DNA from 2 places in the Rhizobium sp. BT-226 genome. Region 2 is predicted to be linked to the other one. Evidence: predicted binding sites of a transcription regulator. Region 2 holds the regulator's gene; the other holds the start of a gene.
The links. The regulator PhoB, encoded in region 2, activates phosphate uptake and scavenging genes when phosphate is short. The targets are predictions, from matches to a motif close to TGTCATNNANCTGTCAT.

Region 1 (7,329 bases), on a different contig from region 2:
GTCCCGACCAGCCGCGATGCATGTCGATCACCCAGTACTCGTCGGCCGTCAACGCGATCAGCTCGGCGCGGAAACCGGCCTTGCCCAGCTGCTGGAAGAATGCCGCCACTTCTTCCTTGCCGCGTTTGACGCCGGCCAGCGGATGATGGCCGGGAATGTGCCATTCGATATCGTCGGCGAAGAACGCGGCGACACGGCTCATGTCGCCGCTGCCGTAGGCGGCGTAGTAGTCGGTGATGACCTTGCGGTTTTCTTCCGGGCTTGCGGCCATGACGGTTCCTCCGGAAAAGAGTGCGACTGAAACGAAGAGTGCTCGAACGAGCGATGGTCTGCGCATGCGGATCTCCTTGAAGGTATATTGGAATGAGAGTGGCAGGCCGGATCAGCCCGGCTGCCCGGCGCGTTCCGCGGCCCTGTTGACCAGAGTCCGGTCGCCGGTCTCGTGGGCGGGCGTCATCACCAGCCGGGAGACTTTCCAGGTGCCGTCGATCTTGGTGAGGTCATATCGATAATGTCCCATCAGTACCCAGCTCTCCGCGCCGATCCGATGGACTGCCTGGAAATCGGCCTCGGCCACCGCTGTCGGGCCGGCACTTTCGATGATGGCGTGGTTGCTGACGAGATGCAGCGTGCGATCGAAGCCCGGCAGAAAGGCAGACCATTGCCGGATGACGGCTTCGGCCGGCTGGGTGGTCGGCTCGCCGCCCCAGAGGCCGGTGTAATCCAGCGTCACCGTGTCGGCGAAGGCGCCGCGCACGCGGTCCCACTGGTGGCGGTCGGCGCCAGCGGCAATGTCGGTAATGGCATCGATGATGGCCACCCGGTCGTCTGGACCGATCGGCTCGGCCCTGGTGGTGAACGAGGCCAGCAAGACGCCGGCGGCAACTGTGAGTAGGAGGGTTTTCATCGTCATTTCCTTCCCAGGCATCAGGAGCCTTCGTTGATCCGTTCGAAATGGGCAGCCGCGGCATCGGCCGCCCGCCTGACATCCTCGGGATTGTCGTAGAAATCGAACTGGGTGACACCGTCGAGCCAGATCTCGGAGGCATCGCCACGCAGGCGCGTGAAAAAGGCATGCGCGCCTTGCGGGACGGCCGCTGCTTCCGAGTGGACGATCAGCGTCGGCTTGTCGAGCCGGTCACCGATGGCAACCGCGTCATAGGTCAGCCAAGGCTCCCAGGAGGCGAGATTGAACTTATTGTCATATTGCGGGATGAGGCCTCGGCTGGACTCGGTGTAATAGGGGATCTGGTACATCAGCGCGGTGCTGTCGTCGGCGCTTGCGGCAACGATCACCCGAGGCTGGCCGCTGCGCTCGGCTTCCTCAGCCTCGCGGGACGTGGCGATCAGCCTGGAGACGCCGTCCGCACCGCCATAGATCCGCTCGACGATCGCCTTGTCATGCAGCCAAGGCGCCACCAGCGATATGGCGGTGAAATCGGGATTGCCCGAAGCCGCCGCCGCCATATAACCGGCCGAGGCGCAGATGCCGAGACCGGCGATCTTGCCGGCATCGATTTCCGGCAAGGTTGCCATGAAGTCGGCCGCCGCCACGATATCATCGGTCTTGGCCGCCGGATCCTCCTTGAAACGGATATTGCCGCCAGACTGGCCCCAGCCGCGGAAATCGAAGGCGAGGGCAATGAAGCCGCGCTCGGCCATCTCCTCCGCGTAAAGGCCGGACATCTGCTCCTTGATCGAGGTCCAGGCGCCAGTCACCAGAACGCCGGGGCGCTTTTCGCCCGGCTTGTAGTCGGCCGGGAGATAGAGCGTGCCGGCAAGCGTCACTCCCTCGTTCTGGAAGGAGACGGGACGCGTCTCGATGCCGGCCGCAAAAGCCGTCGAATGCAGCAGGGCTGCCCCAATTGCAGAAAGGGTCGATAGTCTCATCGAAGATTTCCTCGCCGTCACCGCCGGTTTAATCAGGTACGAGGAGGAGTTTCGCAGCATCGGCGCGCAGGCGCCGGAGCGATACTTGGCATTTATTATGTGTTTATTGTCATTCTGGGTCGGAGCGCTATCGTCTGCGAAACGCTGCCGGCGTGAGCCCTGTACTGCGCCTGAAATGCCGACCGAAGCGGGACACGTCGTCATAACCCACGCGGATGGCGACGGCGGCAACCGGAACGCCCGTGGTCCTGAGCAGCACCTTGGCCCGTTCCATTCGCTCACGGATGACATATTGTAGCGGCGACGTGCCGAGCGCCGCGGTGAAGATGCGCACGAAATGGAACCGGCTCATTGCCGCCTCGGAAGCCATGTCGTCAAGGGAAAGATCCTCGGCAAGATTGTCATGGATATATGCCAGTGCACGGCGCAGCCGCCGGTCCTCGACCCCAATGGATGACAGCGGGGCAGGCGAGAGCAGCTGAGCTAAATGCGCTGCAACCGCAAGGTGCATCGTATCGCGATAGAGGGATTGCGGTGCATCCCGAAGAGAGGCCGCGTGACGGACGAATTGAACCAGCAGCGGATCGAGGCTGCCGACGACGGGATTGAAGACGGCCCTGTCGAAACCGACATCCTTGAGCAAGGCGTCCGACAGATCCACTCTCAGAAACGAGAGCTTATCGTCATATTCGCAGGTGCCCGACGAACCGGCCGGCAGAATCCAGCCGTCGCCGGCACGCAGCGGCACGACCCGCTTACGATCGGAACCGACGGCGATGCGGTGCCGGGCCTGATCAACCAGAAATAAGCCGATGGCCAGCCGGGGAATCGCGAACGCACCACCGCCAGCAGGCAGATCCAGCCTGCCCGCCGTCAACCAATCTCCGCTCGAAACTCCTCGCGGTCCGCTCATGGGACAAATCTAATTTGTCACGCCGGGAATTCAACCATGCAGATTTCGGCTGCCTTGGCGCCGGAAAGCAATTGTTATTAGCCGCAAGACGAAGAAAGCCCGATAGCGAGAGCCGGGGAGCCGCCTCACGCGGTGAACGGCTGTTGTGTCGCAAGTATTACAATTTTATGACGCCCATGGAATAAACGCGAAGAAACCCACGATCCGTTCAATGTCATGGAACGTTGAAAAAGTGGTCATCGCGCTGCAATAATCGAGGTTCAAACAGCCCCGCACAAATGGGGGCTCCATGCGAAAGAAAAACGTTCTCCTCATCGTCGTTGACCAATGGCGAGCCGATTTCGTTCCGCACGTTCTGCGTGCCGACGGGAAAAACGATTTCCTGAAGACGCCTAATCTCGACCGGCTCTGTCGCGAGGGCGTGACCTTTAGGAACCATGTGACGACCTGCGTTCCCTGCGGCCCGGCCCGTGCGAGCCTGCTCACCGGCCTCTATCTGATGAACCATCGCGCCGTGCAGAACACGGTGCCGCTCGACCAGCGCCACCTCAACCTCGGCAAGGCGTTGCGCGGCGTCGGCTACGACCCGGCGCTGATCGGCTATACGACGACGGTGCCGGATCCGCGCACCACTTCGCCAAACGATCCGCGCTTCAGGGTGCTTGGCGACTTGATGGACGGCTTCCATCCAGTCGGCGCCTTCGAGCCCAATATGGAGGGTTATTTCGGCTGGGTGGCACAGAACGGCTTCGAGCTGCCGGAGCATCGTCCTGATATCTGGCTGCCCGAGGGCGAAGATGCCGTTGCCGGTGCCACCGACCGTCCGTCACGCATTCCGAAGGAATTTTCGGACTCGACCTTCTTCACCGAGCGGGCGCTGACCTATCTCAAGGGCCGCGACGGCAAGCCCTTCTTCCTGCATCTCGGTTATTACCGGCCGCATCCGCCCTTCGTCGCCTCTGCTCCCTATCATGCCATGTACCGGCCGGAAGACATGCCGGCGCCAATCCGCGCGTCCAACCCGGACACCGAGGCTGCACAACATCCGTTGATGAAATTCTATGTCGACAGCATCCGCCGCGGCTCCTTCTTCCAGGGCGCCGAAGGGTCAGGTGCGACGCTCGACGAAGCGGAACTGCGCCAGATGCGCGCAACCTATTGCGGCCTGATCACCGAGGTCGACGATTGCCTTGGCCGGGTCTTTAACTATCTCGATGAGACCGGACAGTGGGACGATACGCTGATCATCTTCACCAGCGACCACGGCGAGCAGCTCGGCGATCATCACCTGCTCGGCAAGATCGGCTACAACGATCCGAGCTTCCGCATTCCGCTGGTCATCAAGGACGCCGGCGAAAATGCACGCGCCGGTGCGATCGAAAGCGGCTTCACCGAGAGCATCGACCTCATGCCGACCATTCTCGACTGGCTCGGCGGAAAGATCCCGCACGCCTGTGACGGCCTGTCGCTGCTGCCCTTCCTGAGCGAGGGCCGGCCGCAGGATTGGCGTACCGAATTGCACTACGAATACGACTTCCGCGATGTCTATTATTCCGAGCCGCAGAGTTTCCTCGGCCTCGGCATGAATGATTGCAGCCTCTGCGTCATCCAGGACGAGCGATACAAATACGTTCATTTCGCAGCGCTGCCGCCGCTGTTCTTCGATCTGCAGCACGATCCGAACGAATTCACCAATCTCGCCGACGATCCGGCCTATGCCGCGCTCGTGCGGGACTATGCGCAGAAGGCGCTCTCCTGGCGCCTGAAACATGCCGACAGAACCCTGACCCATTATCGCTCCGGCCCCGAAGGCCTGATCGAACGCAGCCATTGATCCGACTTACCAGAGAACCCAAGGAGATATTCCCATGGTCACCTTCACCCGTCGCGGTGCTCTCGGCCTTGCCACCGGCGTCGCCAGCTCGCTGATCCTGCCGCGCTTTTCCATCGCCCAGGCCGACAACCGTCCTTCGATCACCATCGCCGTCCAGAAGATCTCGAACTCGAACACGCTGGATACGTTGCGCGAACAGTCGAATGTCGGCCAGCGCATCTTCAATTCGTCGCTGTGGGAAAGCCTGATCGGCCTCGACTGGCTCGGCAACCTCTCGGCCGTTCCGTCGCTCGCCACCGAATGGCGCCGTATCGACGACAAGACAGTCGAGCTGAAACTGCGCCAGGGCGTCAAATTCCACAATGGCGACGAGATGACGGCCGAAGACGTCGCCTTCTCCTTCAGCAAGGAACGCATGTTCGGCGATACGCAGCCGAGCACCGGCAAGACGATCTTCGTCACCGAAAAGAACCCGCTCGGCCGCGAAAGCAAGGAACTGCCGGTCGAAATTCCGGCCGTCGCCCGCCGTATCTGGCCAGCCCTGCTCGGCATCGAAATCGTCGACAAATATACCGTCCGCTTCGTCAACGGTTCGCCTGACGTGACGATGGAAGGCCGCATCTCAGTTGCCGCCAGCGCCATCGCCAATCGCCGCGGCTGGGATGAGGCAAAGAGCTATCTCGACTGGGCCCGCGCGCCGATCACCACCGGTCCCTACCGCGTCGCTGAGTTCAAGCCGGACACCTACCTGATCTACGAAGCGCATGACGAATATTGGGGCGGCCGTCCTCCGGTGAAGCAGATCCGCTTCGTCGAAGTTCCGGAAGTCGCCTCGCGCGTCAATGGCCTGCTGTCCGGCGAATATCACCTCGCCAGCGACATCCCGCCGGACCAGATCGAAGGCATTGAAAAGAACGCTGCCTTCGAAGTCCAGGGCGGCATCATCACCAACCACCGGCTGACCGTGTTCGATAAGACCCATGCTCAGCTCGGTAACCCGCTGGTGCGCCGCGCCTTCACGCATGCCATCGACCGACAGGCGATCGTCGACTCGCTCTGGGCAGGCCGCACCCGCGTTCCGGCCGGCCTGCAGTGGGATTTCTATGGCGACATGCTGGTCAAGGATTGGACCGTGCCTGAATACAATCCTGATCTCGCCCGCCAGCTCCTCAAGGAAGCCAACTACAAGGGCGATCCGATCCCGTATCGCCTGCTGAACAACTATTATACCAACCAGACCCCGACGGCGCAGATCCTCGTCGAAATGTGGGCGCAGGTCGGCCTCAACGTGCAGATCGAGATGAAGGAAAACTGGCAGCAGATCCTCGAAAAGACGCCGACGCGCGCCGTCCGCGACTGGTCGAACTCCGCAAGCTTCCCCGATCCGGTTTCCTCGATCGTCGCACAGCACGGTCCGAACGGCCAGCAGCAACAGGTCGGCGAATGGACCAACGCCGAGATGAACACGCTGTCGACCTTCCTCGAGACCAGCACCGATCGCGCCAAGCGCCATGACGCTTTCGCCCGCATGCTGCAGATCTGCGAGCGCGAAGACCCCGCCTATACCGTTCTCCACCAGAACGCCGTCTTCACCGCCAAGTCGAAGTCGATCAATTGGAAGGCCGCATCGGCCTTTGCCATGGACTTCCGCCAGGGCAATTGGTCCTGATCAAGATCTGACGACATCAGCGAGCCGGGGGAAACTCCGGCTCGCTGCCATTTGGTGCACCGGCTATCCGGAAACCAGGCAAGCCCGACAGGCACGAGCATGATGCCGAAAAGTGTGAGCGGTTTTCAGACGACATCATGCTCTCGTTCGGATCTGACGGCCGGCGGGAATGCAAGAAGGAGAGGCTGAAATGTCATTGGTCGAAATTTCCAATTTGAAGGTCGCGTTCAGCGGCGTCGAAGTCCTGCACGGCGTCGATCTGGCAATCGAGAAGGGCGAGGCGGTGGGTCTCGTCGGCGAATCCGGCTGCGGCAAGTCGGTCACCTGGCTGGCGGCACTCGGGCTCCTGCCTGGAAAGGCTTCCGTCTCCGGCAGTGTGCGTCTCGGCAGCGATCAACTGATCGGCGCGTCGCGCACGAAGCTCGAAAGTATACGCGGCGGCCGCATCGCCATGATCTTCCAGGATCCGTCGAGCTCGCTCAACCCTGTCATCCGCGCCGGGCGCCAGATCGCCGAAGCCGTCGAACTGCACCGCGGGCTGACCGGCAGGGCCGCCCGCAACGAGGCAGTCCGGCTGATGGAAATGGTCGGCATTCCCGACGCGGTGCGCCGTTTCGACAATTTTCCGCATGAATTTTCCGGTGGCCAGAACCAGCGGCTGATGATCGCCATGGCGCTCGCCGGAAATCCTGATCTGCTGATCGCCGATGAGCCGACGACGGCGCTGGACGCGACGATCCAGGCGCAGATCCTCGATCTTCTGATTTCGATCCGCGAGGAAACCGGCATGGCGATCGTCTTCATCAGTCATGATCTCGGGGCGGTGTCGCAGATCTGCGAGCGCGTCTGCGTCATGTATGCCGGCAACATTGTCGAGAAATGCCCGACGGAATCATTGTTCCGGTCGCCGCGCCATCCCTATACGCGCGGGTTATTCGATGCCATTCCGCGTATCGATGCCGGCCGCGACCGGCTGATACCGATCCCCGGCACCGTGCCGCAGCCCGGCCGGATGCCCGGCGG
Region 2 (7,329 bases):
TTGCCAGGCGCTCCTGACCGGGGATCTCATAGATGTTCGACAGGTGCCAGACCTTGTCGGCCTGCTCCTTCAGCGCGCCGACCACATGCGGATTGCTGTGGCCGACGGAGGTGACGGCGACGCCGGCGCCGAAATCGAGATATCGCTCGCCGGTTTCGGTGATCAGCCATACGCCCTCGCCTCGCTCGAACCGCAGCGGGGCACGAGAATAGGTGTCATAAAGCGGCGTGGCTTCAGCCATTGCGCGATCTCCATCAAAGTTGCCGGGCAATGACTCCGGCTAAGGAAACCAGGCCCGAAAAATTAAAAATGCCGCCTTGCGGCGGCCACTGGCACTATTTCCTTTTCGCGCTGCAATGTCAACAAAACTGCGCCCTTAGCCTATGCAGCAAGGGTGTACAGCGGCATTCTCAGTCTTCAACAGGCATTATTGCAGAAATGACACGCAGAGGCAGCAAGTTGGGGAAAACTACGAATTCGATTCATCCGGATTCATGCGACTCTTGTCACGGAGTCAGCCTCACACTAGGTTAAAGATCAATTACTAGACTGCATGCGGCGGAACTAGTCACCAAAATTGATCAAGCGTTTCTTGTTTCGGAGCTCCCGGGACAACGGTGAGGGATTCTGCCATCACCAACGCAAAAGGTGGAGACAGGGCATGAACTGGACAGACGAGCGGGTCGAGAAACTCAAGAAGCTTTGGGCCGAAGGACTGAGCGCCAGCCAGATCGCTGCGCAACTCGGCGGGGTCAGCAGAAACGCGGTCATCGGCAAAGTGCACCGGCTAAGCCTTCCGGGCCGCGCCAAGGCCGGCGGCACCAACACCGCGGCGCGAACGCCGAAACGCAATACATCGGCGCCGCGCGCGCCGAACTACGCCTCCCGGATCACCACCCGCACCGTTACCCGCCAGCAGGGCGCGACGATGCTGAAGGAAGAGATCGAGATCGAAACGATCGAGGAAATGGAATACGTGCCGAGAGGCAATGTGGTGGTGCCGATTTCGCGCCGCCTCGGCCTGACGGAACTGACCGAGCGCACCTGCAAGTGGCCGGTCGGCGATCCGCTGAAGGACGACTTCCACTTCTGCGGCTGCGAGTCCCCCGACAATTCGCCCTATTGCAGCTATCACCAGAAGCTTGCCTACCAGCCGGTCAACGAACGCCGCCGGGCGGCAGCGCGGGCAAGCTGAACGCGGGCAGCCATCGTCAGTATGTAGAAACGGGCCGAGTGGCCCGTTTTTTAATGCGCGGATGGAAGCTCAGGCTTCCCTCCGTCATGCTCGGCCTTGTGCCGAGCATCTGATCACCTCAACTACTTGAGGGAAAACCGTTTATTTTCAGATGCTTAATTTGGCGTGCGCAGATCCTCGGCACAAGGCCGAGGATGACGTCGCGGGCTTTGCCAGGGCTTTGTCAGCAGGCTCAGATGGAAGCCCTCAGGCTTCCATCGAATAACCGGCGCCGCGGACGGTGCGGATAACGTCCTGCATGTTGGAAAAATTCAGCGCCTTGCGCAGGCGGCCGACATGGACGTCGACGGTGCGCTCGTCGACATAGATATCGTGGCCCCAGACGCCGTCGAGAAGCTGCGAGCGGGAGAAGACCCGGCCCGGCGACGACATCAGGAATTCCAGCAGGCGGAATTCGGTGGGGCCAAGGCGGACTTCGCGGGTCTTGCGATGGACGCGATGGGTCTCGCGGTCGAGCTCGATGTCACCGCATTTCAGCACCGTCGACAACACTTCGGGACGGGCACGCCGCAGCATTGCCTTGACGCGGGCAACGAGCTCGGGGGTCGAGAAGGGCTTGACGACATAATCGTCGGCGCCCGTCGACAATCCGCGGACGCGCTCGCTTTCCTCGCCGCGCGCCGTCAGCATGATGATCGGCAGGCGCTCGGTTTCCGGCCGCATACGCAGGCGCCGGCAGAGCTCGATGCCGGAGACGCCCGGCAGCATCCAATCGAGGATGAGAAGATCGGGCGTGCGCTCCTGAAGCCTCATTTCGGCTTCGTCACCACGAAGGATGGTATCGACCTCGAAGCCTTCCGCTTCGAGATTATAGCGAAGAAGCACGCTGAGGGCTTCCTCGTCTTCAACAACTGCAACTCTCGGGATCATGCGTCTCGATCTCCTCGCGCATGATCCTTAAACCAGGGTGATTTAAGCAATGCATCCTGCGCAAATTCAGAAATTGGCTGCGACCTCTTTGCGCGCCCGGACGGGCGCGCACGCAATTGACTGGTGTGGGCGTTATTCGGTGACCGCGCCGACGGTGTTGGCGCTGTCGTCCTTCGGACGATCGCCTTCCGGCTGCGCGCCTGTCGCCATGTAAAAAATCGTCTCGGCGATGTTGGTGGCATGGTCGCCGATGCGCTCGATATTCTTGGCGCAGAAGAGAAGATGCGTGCAGCTGGTGATGTTGCGCGGATCTTCCATCATGTAGGTCAGGAGTTCGCGGAACAGCGATGTGTACATCGCGTCGATCTCGTTGTCGCGTTCACGGATCGCATTCGCCTTGTCGGCTGAACGATTGGTGTAGACGTCGAGCACTTCCTTGAGCTGGACGAGCGCCAGTTCGGACAGATGCTCGAGGCCGCGAGCGAGCTTGCGGGGAACGCCGGTGCTTTGGACGGCGATGACGCGCTTGGCAGTGTTCTTGCCGAGGTCGCCGACGCGTTCGAGATCGGCGGCGATACGGATCGAACCCATGATTTCACGCAGGTCCGAGGCCATCGGCTGACGGCGGGCGATCGTGACGATCGCCTTATCGCCGATTTCGCGTTCGGCGTGATCGAGGATCACATCGTCAGAGATGACCTTCTGCGCCAGCGCGGTATCGCCGTTGACCAGCGCCCGCACAGATTCGCCGACCATCTGCTCGGCCAGGCCGCCCATTTCGGAAATCCGCCTGGACAGGAACTTCAAATCATCATCATAGGCAGAAAAAATATGTGTCGATGCCATGGGCTTTATCCTCGAATAACGGGAAGGCTTGGTGTCGCCAAAATCAGCCGAAGCGACCCATGATGTAGTCCTGGGTGCGCGGATCGTCGGGATTGGTGAACATCTTGTCGGTGTCGTTCTCCTCGACGAGATTGCCGAGGTGGAACATGGCGGTGCGCTGCGAGACGCGCGCGGCCTGCTGCATGGAGTGGGTGACGATGACGATCGTGTAGTTCTCGCGCAGCTCGTGGATCAGTTCCTCGACCTTGGCGGTGGCGATCGGGTCGAGCGCCGAGCAGGGTTCGTCCATCAGGATGACTTCCGGGCTGACGGCGACGGCGCGCGCAATGCAGAGGCGCTGCTGCTGACCGCCCGACAGGCCGGTGCCGGATTCATGCACGCGGTCCTTGACCTCGTTCCAGAGGCCGGCGCGCTGCAGGCTGGTCTCGACGATCTGGTCGAGATCGGCCTTCGACTTGGCAAGACCATGGATGCGCGGGCCGTAGGAGACGTTTTCATAGATCGTCTTCGGGAACGGATTCGGCTTCTGGAAGACCATGCCGACGCGGGCGCGAAGTTCGACGACGTCGATATCGGGATCATAGACATCGTCGGTGTCCAGCGTGATCTTGCCGGTGACGCGGCAGCCGTCGATCGTGTCGTTCATGCGGTTGAGGCACCGCAGGAAGGTCGACTTGCCGCAGCCGGACGGGCCGATCAGGGCGGTTACGGTGTTTTCGCGAACGTTCAGGTTCACATCGAAAAGCGCGCGCTTCTCGCCGTAGTAAACCGAGACATCCTGGCCGATCATCTTATACGGGACGTTGCTCATCTTCTGATCCAGCGCCTTCTCAACTGCAGCTTCCGTCAACATGTTCATGATCTTGTAACTCCGTTTACCAGCGGCGCTCGAAGCGACGACGCAAGAGGATGGCGCCCATGTTCATGACGATCAGGAACAGGAGCAGGACGATGATGGCACCCGAAGTACGCTCAACGAAGGCACGTTCGGCCTCGTTGGCCCACATATAGACCTGTACGGGCAGAGCCGTCGAGGGATCGAGCGGTGTCGTCGGCGCATTGGCGACGAAGGCGACCATGCCGATCAAGAGCAGCGGCGCGGTTTCGCCGAGCGCGTGCGCCAGGCCGATGATCGTGCCGGTCAGGATGCCGGGCATGGCGAGCGGCAGCACATGGTGGAACACCATCTGCATTTTCGAAGCGCCGAGGCCGAGCGCTGCGGCGCGGATCGACGGCGGCACGGCGCGCAGTGCCGCACGCGTCGCGATGATGATCGTCGGCAGGGTCATCAGCGTCAGCACCAGGCCGCCGACCAGCGAAGCCGAGCGCGGCAGGCCGATGAAGTTGATGAAGACGGAAAGACCGAGCAGACCGTAGACGATGGAAGGGACCGCGGCGAGGTTGTTGATGTTGACCTCGATCAGGTCCGTCAGCTTGTTCTTCGGCGCAAACTCCTCGAGATAGATCGAGGCGGCGACGCCGATCGGCAGAGAAAGCACGAGCACGATCAGCATCAGGTAGAGCGAGCCGATCAGGGCGACGCCCAGGCCTGCGGCCTCCGGACGGCTGGAGTTGCCGTTGACGAAGAGGCCGGTGTTGAACTGCTTGTGGAGAGCACCGCTCGCCTTCAGCTCGTTCATCCAGCCAACCTGCTTGTCGTTGACCTTGCGGTTCTTCTCATCGACCAAGAGGTCGATCTGGCCCTTGTTGGCGCTGTCGACATTGGCGTCGGCGAGCACCGTGACATTGACCGTCTTGCCGATGATCGACGGATCGGCGATCACCATATCGCGTAGCTGGATCGGCGCACTCTTCGACAGCATGGCGGATGCATCGCGCACGTCGGGACGGCTCGAGGCATTGATGTTCAGCTGCTTGACGATCGCGTCACGCAGGAGAACCGGATAGTTGGCGGCGATCAGCACCGAAGGGTCGGTCGCACGCTTATTGTCGGGGTCGATCGTCTTCTCAACGAATTCGATCGGCAGGGTGATCGCCGTCTGCTGGAAGGCGGTATAACCTTTGCCGATCACCGTCCACAGCAGGATGAAGAGGAAGACGAGACCGAAGGTGATGGCGGCGATGCCATAGGCCTGGAACCGGCGCTCGGCGGCATAGCGGCGCTTGATGCCGATATCGCGGCGGGCTGGCGCCTTGGAAACGGTGACGCCGGCGGTGGGAGAAACAATATCCGTCATTCGTACTGCTCCCGGTATTTGCGCACGATGTAGAGCGCATAGATATTGAGGCAAAGCGTGATGCAGAACAGGGTGATGCCAAGGGCAAAGGCAACCAGTGTCTGCGGCGAGGTGAACTCAAGGTCGCCGGTCAGCTGGTTGACGATCTTGACGGTCACCGTCGTCATCGGCTCGAAGGGGTTGATCTGGATGCGGGCAGCCACACCAGCGGCCAGCACGACGATCATGGTTTCGCCGACGGCGCGCGAGGCAGTCATCAGCAATGCGCCGACGATGCCGGGAAGGGCTGCGGGCAAGACCACTTTCTTGATGGTTTCGGAGCGTGTGGCACCAAGACCGAGCGAACCGTCACGCAGTGACCGCGGCACGGCGGTGATGATATCGTCCGACAGCGAGGACACGTAAGGGATCAGCATGATGCCCATGACGATACCGGCCGTCAGAACGCTCTGCGCCTGAATGAAATTGCTGTAGTTGCCGGAGAGAAGGCCGCTGACCTGGGCGGAGAAATCGCGCAGGAACGGGCCGACGGTGACGAGCGCGAAGAAGCCGTAGACGATCGTCGGAATGCCGGCGAGCACTTCAAGCAGCGGCTTGGCGATCGAGCGCACCTTCATCGAGGCGTATTCGGCCATGTAGATGGCGGCAAAGAGGCCGACCGGCACGGCGACCAGCATGGCGACCAGGCCGATATAGATCGTGCCGAGCAGCAGCGGGATAAGGCCGAACTGACCGAAGGACGAGCTGCCGGCGCCGGCAAAGCGCGGATCCCAGACGGTGCCGAAGAAGAAGTCCATGGCGGGAACGGCCGCAAAGAAGCGGGCGGCTTCCGACAGCATGGAGAGCACGATGCCGATCGTCGTCAGAATGGCGATCGAGGAGGCGAGCAGCAGGCCCCAGAGCATGACGCGCTCGACCCGGTTGCGGGCGCGGAAGCGGGGAGCGATGGAGCGCAGCGCGTAGAAGGCGCCGGCAACGGCGAGAGCGAAGACGATCGCCGTCATGGCGATGCGGCTCGTCATGCTCATGGCGTTGAGCGTCCTGGCGGCGTCGATCATGTAAGGCAGCGGCTGGCTGGCAAGCGGCACGCCCTTTTCGAGGAGCTTGGCCTGCAGCGCAGCCGGATCGTTGCCGACCGCAGCAGTTTCATCCGATGTCAGCATCGTCAGGCCACGGGCAACCGTTGCCACCGTCGAATAGCCGAGATCCTGCTCGACCGAGACTTGAGCCCTGATGTCTTCGGGAAAAGCGCCGCGAACCGAGGACTGGATGATGCCGGGGCTGATGGAGAGCCAGAGGCCAAGGACGATGAGGGCGGGAAGAACTGCCCAGATCGCCGCATAGGCGCCGTAATAGGCCGGCCGTGAATGCAGTGAGGAGGATCTGCCTCCGGCAAGCGCCGTGGCACGGTTGCGCGCGACCAGATAGGCGGCGACTCCGATCACCATAAGGCACAAAAGTATGATGGATGTGCTCATTCGTTACGTCCCCAGGCCCATAGCCCCAAAAAGCCCGGCAGCTTGATCAGCCTGCCTTCAGCTTCCAATCATGGAGAAGGAATTCAACCCTGCAGCTCCGGAACCGCCGGCGCGCAGGGCATAAGCAATGCCGGCGCGGACCAAAAGGCACCGCGCCGGCAAAAGTCATTACATAGCCTTACCGGCTTCGACGTCCTTGCGGATCGCTTCGCGCTCGGCATCCGGAGCGGCAACCAGGCCGTATTCGACGAGCGGGCTGTCAGGGCCGATCATCTGGTCGGATACGAAGAAGTTGACGTATTCCTTCAGGCCCGGAACAGCGCCGAGATGTGCCTTCTTGACGTAGAAGAACAGCGGGCGGGAAACCGGGTAGGTGCCGTTGGCGATCGTTTCGGTGGACGGAACGATACCGCTCATGCTCGCGACCTTGAGCTTGTCGGCGTTGTTTTCGTAGAAGGAAAGGCCGAATACGCCGACGCCGGTCTTGTTGGCGGCAATGCGTGCGAGGGTTTCCGGATAGTCGCCGTCGATGTCGACAGCAACGCCGTCCTTGCGGACTGCGACGCAGGCCTTGCCCTGGGCAGCCTTGTCGGCGATTTCCTTGGCGATGACGTCGGTTGCGCCAGAGGCCTTGCAGCCGGCAGCGAGAACGTTCTGTTCGAAGACTTCGCGCGTGCCGTGC

Region 1: a site for PhoB is predicted at 2,960-2,976, ahead of pehA (phosphoric/sulfuric ester hydrolase PehA). Genes of this name have one in related genera too.

The regions. Positions count from the first base shown of each region.
Region 1 is NZ_JAOYTI010000008.1:203,299-210,627, forward strand. Features, by position in the region: gene OIU37_RS33190 (nuclear transport factor 2 family protein) at 1-337, opposite strand, end outside; gene OIU37_RS33195 (nuclear transport factor 2 family protein) at 383-907, opposite strand; gene OIU37_RS33200 (alpha/beta hydrolase) at 928-1,890, opposite strand; gene OIU37_RS33205 (AraC family transcriptional regulator) at 2,018-2,767, opposite strand; gene pehA (phosphoric/sulfuric ester hydrolase PehA) at 3,093-4,637, shown strand; gene OIU37_RS33215 (ABC transporter substrate-binding protein) at 4,672-6,306, shown strand; gene OIU37_RS33220 (ABC transporter ATP-binding protein) at 6,497-7,329, shown strand, end outside.
Region 2 is NZ_JAOYTI010000002.1:1,278,279-1,285,607, forward strand. Features, by position in the region: gene OIU37_RS16525 (aspartate aminotransferase family protein) at 1-241, opposite strand, end outside; gene OIU37_RS16530 (GcrA family cell cycle regulator) at 662-1,195, shown strand; gene phoB (phosphate regulon transcriptional regulator PhoB) at 1,442-2,125, opposite strand; gene phoU (phosphate signaling complex protein PhoU) at 2,258-2,971, opposite strand; gene pstB (phosphate ABC transporter ATP-binding protein PstB) at 3,015-3,830, opposite strand; gene pstA (phosphate ABC transporter permease PstA) at 3,847-5,169, opposite strand; gene pstC (phosphate ABC transporter permease subunit PstC) at 5,166-6,647, opposite strand; gene OIU37_RS16560 (substrate-binding domain-containing protein) at 6,816-7,329, opposite strand, start outside.